DNA from 2 places in the Candidatus Enterococcus mansonii genome. Region 1 is predicted to be linked to the other one. Evidence: predicted binding sites of a transcription regulator. Region 1 holds the regulator's gene; the other holds the start of a gene.

Region 1 (3,441 bases):
TCTGGATAATCCCAACCATAAACAGCTTTTGCAGCAGTAATTCCTTCTGCTCCGATTGGCGCGCCATGAACAGAAGATGTTCCTTCTTTCGGTGCACCATAACCAATGACTGTTTTGACTTCAATCAATGTTGGTTTATCAGATTCAGCTTTTGCAGCTTCAATTGCTCTAGAAATTTCTTCTAAATCATTGCCATCTTTTACTAAAATATGTTGCCAACCGTATGCTTCATAGCGAGCACCTACATTTTCAGTAAAGGCTTTTGATGTCGGTCCATCCAAAGAGATGTCATTTGAATCGTATAACACAATCAGTTTGCCTAATTTCATATGTCCAGCCATTGAACTAGCTTCTTGAGAAACACCTTCCATCAAGTCACCATCTCCACATAATGCATACGTGTAGTGATCAATGACAGGGAAACTATCACGATTGTAGACAGCCGCTGTATGCGCTTCTGCCATCGCCATACCAACAGCCATCGCAATCCCTTGACCTAAAGGCCCTGTAGTTGCTTCAACACCATCTGTATGATGCACTTCTGGATGCCCAGGAGTTTTGCTGTCCCATTGACGGAAACTTTTCAGATCATCCATTGTTACACCATAGCCGGCTAAGTGAAGCAAGCTGTATAGCATTGCTGACCCATGTCCCGCTGAAAGAATAAAACGGTCTCTATCGACCCAATTTGTTGATGTTTTAGGATTTACTTTTAAGTGTTTTGTCCATAGTGCATAAGCCATTGGGGCAGCACCCATTGGTAAGCCTGGGTGACCTGAGTTTGCTTTTTGAACTGCTTCGATACTTAATGTGCGAATCGTGTTGACGCCTAACTGATCAGTGTTGTCGAACAAAAAAATCATCTCCTATTTAGGTTTTTTTTACCTTTATTAACTATATTTTAGCTTATTTCGTTTATGAAAGCAATTACTTTTAGTAAAAAAAACCAAAATTATTTTCTGTTATGCAAACCTTTTGCTTTTTGAATCTTTTTCAATTTTTCTGGAGTTACATCATTTCCTTTAGGGTCAACAACTTTCATTCCTTCAATATGATGACGCATTCCACCTCTAAAAGCAGCTAAATATTCCTGACGAAGGACTTTTTGTTCTTCTTTTTCTTTTTCTGTCAATTGCTTTTCCTTCGCTTTTTTAGCTAGTTCATTGATGCGATTCATTTTTTCTGATGATAACATACTTATCCTCCCTATGTTTAAAAGCAAAATGAACTTGTAAAATTGTACAAGTTTACTTCCAAGTCTTATCTTATAAGATGAACACGAAAAAAACAACTATATTCCAACTAAAAACAAAGAATATCCAAGCTTTCCAACCGAAATACACCTTCCTCCACTCTTTTATTTCTGTAAAAAATGACATTTTAAAAAAACACGAACGCTTGTTTGATTTCAAAGTAGGATTATGGTACACTAGAAATATAAAGCGAAAGAAGGTGCGGGTTTTGGTGAAACGTACAGACACAAGACAAATTGAAGTACTAAAATATATATATGAGCAAGTTGAACTTAAAGGCTATCCCCCCACTGTTCGGGAAATTGGAAAAGCAGTAGATCTTTCCTCTACCTCCACTGTTCATGGACATTTAGCACGTTTAGAGAAAAAAGGATTGATTTTACGTGACCCTACTAAACCAAGAGCCATCGAGCTTACCCCAGAAGGTCTTGAACGAATCGGTGTCCAACCGACAGTGATTCCTATGTTAGGAGTGGTTACAGCTGGAGAACCGATTTTAGCAGTTGAGGAAGCTTCTGACTTTTTCCCACTTCCACCCGATTTAAAATCAGAAGAAAATACATTGTTTATGTTAACGATTAGAGGTGAAAGTATGATCAACGCCGGCATCCTTGATGGTGACCAGGTGATTGTTCGTAAACAAGCTTCCGCTCTAAATGGAGATATCGTTATCGCTATGACCGACGAGGATGAAGCTACTTGCAAGCGATTCTTTAAAGAGTTTGATCATATTCGCTTACAACCAGAAAATGATGCTTTAGAACCAATTATATTAGAAAATGTAAGTATTTTAGGGAAAGTTGTTGGCTTATACCGCAATCATATTTAAATAAACAAAAAAACATACTATTCTGGTATGTTTTTTGTTTTTCCAAATTTTTATTCAATCGCAACTTTTCTTTGATAAGTTTCAAACTGATAAGGATATTGATTTTTTTCGTCACGCTCTCCCTCACTGAGGTTGATCATCGTCCACTCATCCCAAGAAACCTCAGGAAATTGTGTATCTCCTTCAAACGTATAGAAAATAACTGTACGATATAAGACATCACAATAAGGTAAAAATTCCTCGTAAACAGCTGACCCACCTGCGATAAAAGTAATTCCGGAAAAGGCTTCTGCATACTTCACTACCTCATCAACTGTGTGAAAAACTTTTACGCCATTCGCTTGATAACTTGGATCGCTCGTGAGAACAATCGTTTGACGATTAGGTAGGGGGCTTGCCCCCATCCCTTCAAACGTTTTTCTCCCCATAACAATCGTGTTATTTTCAGTCATCTGTTTAAAAAACTTTAAATCATTTGGCAGATGCCAAGGTAATTGATTATCTTTACCAATTGTCCCTTGTTCATCTTGCGCCCATATGGCTGCTAGCATTGGAGTGCTCCTTTCAAATTAAACGGCAATTGGCGCCTTGATTGCAGGATGAGGATCATACCCTTCAATAATAATGTCTTCCATTTCAAAATCAAAAACAGATTGTTTCTCTAGATTTAATTTTAGCGTTGGAAATGAGCGGATCTCTCTAGTCAACTGTTCGTTCATCTGATCAATATGATTGTTGTAAAGATGAGCGTCTCCTAACGTATGAACAAAGTCTCCCACCTCTAAGCCTGTTTCATGAGCAATTAAGTGTGTTAATAAGGCGTAGCTGGCAATATTAAATGGAACACCTAAAAACACATCACCGCTGCGTTGGTACAACTGGCAACTCAGTTTCCCATCATTGACGTAAAATTGAAACATTGTATGACAAGGCGGCAAGGCCATGGACGGCACATCTTCTGGATTCCATGCCGAAACAATCAAACGACGAGAATCAGGTGTTTGTTTAATCATTTTAATCACATTTTTTAACTGATCAATGAAGCTGCCGTCTTTTGTTTCCCAATGACGCCATTGTGCACCATAGATATTACCTAATTCACCGTGTTTTGCTGCAAATGATTCGTCAATCAAAATCTTTTCACAAAATGTTTCATGTTCTTTTTCATATTGTTCCTTAAAGAGTTCATCTGTCAATACTCGATGTCCAAAATCTGTCATATCAGGTCCTTGATAATCGTCACTTTTTATATACCGTTCAAAAGCCCATTCATCCCAGATATGGTTATTATGCTGTAAAAGATAACGAATATTTGTATCGCCTTTTAAAAACCATAGCAACTCGCTTTTGATTAAGCCA
Region 2 (3,441 bases), 170 kb from region 1:
AAGTTCATCAAACCCTTCTACAAATCCGATAGTATCATCGTTGTAATTGCCTTCTGAATCAACTATTTCAAGTTGAATAGTGACTTGTCGGTTATTATTAAAAGCAAATTCAAGCAATTGTCCAATTTCACCTTCAGTCATTCTTCTTTTTTGAGGTATATTTTTTTTTGCTGCTGTTTTTTCTTTATCTATTATTGACGTGTGTTCAGATAGGTAAAAGCCATTCCATTTCTTTATACCTCTGTCCTGATAATCGTTAAAATAGGGATCAGATAAATCTATTTTAGATGGCATAATGACCATCCTTTCTATATATTATTCTTGAATACCATCCATTCCTCCAGCATGACCTCCAACAAGAGAAGCTCTTGAAACGGCAGTTCCTCCTTTTGTTATTGAGTTTGCATGGATAAGTGACGTATATCCGTATTTTTTTCTAATAGTGTCAATTAATAAGTCTAGTTTTAAATCTTGAACTTGCTCGTTTGGATCATGAAATAAGTCTAACTGTACGCTATCGGTGTATACAAGGTGAGAATAGGTAATTCCAACATGACGTATCTCTTGACCTTGCCAATTTTGTCTAAAAAGTTCAAGACAATATGTCGTTAATAGTTTTGTGCTGCTGGTAACTGGAATTTTGAGTTGTTGATGAAACCCTTTTTTACCTTTTGAATCTAGATAACCTATGGAATAGCCTATGAATAAACTGACGCACTTTGTTTGTGCATGGTGCCGTCTGATTCTTGCTGCAACTTGATCGGTCATTTCTCTAATCACTACTTCAATTTCTTCTTTCTTTAAATAGTCTCTCGGCAATATTTGGCTATTACTGTAAGATTTTTCTCTTGGCGTGTAGGTGTCTGATAATTTACTTCGATCGATTCCCCAAGCATGTGCGTGTAATTGTTGACCGATAATGCCTATTCGTTCTTTAAGTAGATATTGATTTGCATGTGCTAAATCATATACGGATTTTATACCAAATAGTTCTAAACGTTTTGCTGTCCGATTTCCGATTCCCCACATTTCGGTGATAGGGTGAATTTTCCACACTGTCTCAGGAACATCTTCGTATCTCCACTCAGCGACAAAATCACGATTGTACTTTGCTGCATTATCTAATGCGAGCTTTGCGAGGAGAGGGTTATCGCCAATCCCCACAGTAACATACAAACCTGTTTCATCATAAATACGTCTTTGGATTTTTCTTGCTAACTCATAGGAGGTTGAAGCAAAAAGATGTTTACTGGCAGTGATATCTAAAAAAGATTCATCGATAGAATAAATAAGTAAATCTTCTTCAGCAACATAAGTTTTATAAATACTGTTGATTTTCATATTTTCCTCTATATAAAGCTTCATGCGAGGTGGAACGATTTTTAACTCTGGATGATCAGGTAAGTCCCATTTTCTCATCACATTTGACACCCCTAGCTTTTTTTTTGCCATTGGTGAGGAAGCTAGGACAAGACCACTGGTATTTTCTGAGTGACTCATTACAACAAGCATTTCTCTCAAAGGATGAAGTCCTCTTTGTACACATTCAACTGATGCATAAAATGATTTAACATCAATACACAAGACATCTCTGCGATCTTCTTTGTTATAGTCAAATTTCATAATGTTCACCTCAAAATAGAATTATGATGTGAATTTATTATACGAACGTTAGTTCTGTTTGTCTAGCATAAGATACTTGTCTAAAAGATAAAAGTTCATAATTTTTTTACACTGAATACAACTAATTTAGAGCCTGTGTGAATCAAAAATAAGGAATAGTATGTAAATAGTTAATCCAAAGGACAGGTCTTTTTTTATTACTTTATAAAAAATGTTGTTATTTTAATTAATAAGTATGTATTATTCATAAAAAAAACAAACCTGTCCGTGTTAGTCCGATCAGGTTTGTTTCGCTACTTTGGAATGAAGTAAATATCTCTATAATTCTATCTGAACAAGAGAGTTACTTTGGCACATTGGACAGGCAACTTTTTCTCCTGGATGATAAGTCAAGACAAATGAGTACTTACATAGTAAACAAGAATAGCGATAAATGAGATGTTTTTTTTGTTTTTTAAATATTTTCATGAGGTATATTCTAACGTAAAAAGAATGGAAAATCAAAATATTAGAACGATCTTTTAGTTTTTCTAAAAATCTGCATGGGTAAAAGAGTTTTTCTTGGTCGTTTAGTGCTCTATGACTCTTAAATTCTGATATAATAACGTAGGTATAACGAGGAGGAAAATTCAAATGTTAGGATATGTATATCTGGTTATTGCAATAATAAGCGAAGTCATAGCGACCAATTTATTAAAGGCAACAGATGGATTTAGCAAACTTTTACCATCGCTAGAATGTTTGATTGTATATATCGTTTGTTTTTATAGTTTATCTAAAGCAATCACATATATTCCGCTAAATGTAGCGTATGCATTATGGGGAGCGGTAGGTATCATTTTGATTACCCTTTTTTCTGTCATTTATTGGAAAGAACAAATCAATCTGCCAACCATTATCGGCATTGGATTTATCATTATTGGTACGGTTTTAGTCAATATATTTGGTACTGGTCATTAAGTAAAAATCCAATCGTCTAAAAAGTTAGTAGCGTTCAAAAAAGATCATCATTGAGATATATTTTCTCTAATGAATGATCTTTTTTTGTTATCTAATCAACATTATTTATCAGAAAGTTGATTTCTTCGAATCCATCTATTTAAAATAAGAAAACCAGCTAATAAGAGTGAAAAAAGAGTAGATAGTTTTTGGATAGTTGTTTTTTTATAAGAAATAGTCACTGTGTGAATTCCTTTTGGCAGTTTGACTGCCACTACGCCATCTTTGTTATAGTATTGAATCACTTTCTGGTTGTCTTTAACCTCGTAACCGATGTAATAAAATTTAGGGAGTTGCACTTCTTGCGTCCCATTTGTACGCAAAATATATTGGTCATAGTTATATTTTGTCAACGTTTGACTTGGTGAATTTTCATAAGGAACGCCGTCAAGAAATAGTGTAGGAGAGCTAAAATATTTCTTGAAATCGGTATCTTTTACTAGGTATTCTTTTCCATGACCAATCTCAGATTCATAGAAACTAGTCACATTTTTATTCGTAACAGTTAGGTTGTTTTGGACCATACTTTTTTCTATATTATTCATATTAAAACTAAGCGTTAGAAAACTCGATAGTCCAAGCAATATAAGAACATTTTTAGTAGAAAGTAAGTGAAACTGCTCCATTAGACAAACGGCAAGCAAACTAGTGAAAAAAGACGTAAACAGTAACAATCTCCAGGGAAATTGAATTGTTGCTAATATAGATACTTTAAACAGTGCCCATGGGAAAATGTTTGTAGCAAGTCCTATTGAACAGATAGCTAATAGAGTAAGTTTTTTATTGGTAGGCGTCAGTTTAGGATAGCAACACAAAGCA

The links. The regulator LexA, encoded in region 1, represses DNA repair genes until DNA is damaged. The targets are predictions, from matches to a motif close to CNAACANNTGTTNG.
Region 2: a site for LexA is predicted at 1,666-1,679, ahead of A5880_RS01220 (Y-family DNA polymerase). Genes of this name have one in related genera too.

What each region holds. Positions count from the first base shown of each region.
Region 1 covers NZ_NGLE02000001.1:88,435-91,875, forward strand. Annotated here, with positions in the region: gene tkt (transketolase) at 1-854, opposite strand, end outside; gene A5880_RS00360 (DUF896 family protein) at 953-1,195, opposite strand; gene lexA (transcriptional repressor LexA) at 1,462-2,082, shown strand; gene A5880_RS00370 (dihydrofolate reductase) at 2,133-2,633, opposite strand; gene A5880_RS00375 (thymidylate synthase) at 2,652-3,441, opposite strand, start outside.
Region 2 covers NZ_NGLE02000001.1:259,443-262,883, reverse strand. Annotated here, with positions in the region: gene A5880_RS01225 (hypothetical protein) at 1-294, opposite strand, end outside; gene A5880_RS01220 (Y-family DNA polymerase) at 316-1,623, opposite strand; gene A5880_RS01215 (DMT family transporter) at 2,257-2,583, shown strand; gene A5880_RS01210 (YfhO family protein) at 2,685-3,441, opposite strand, start outside.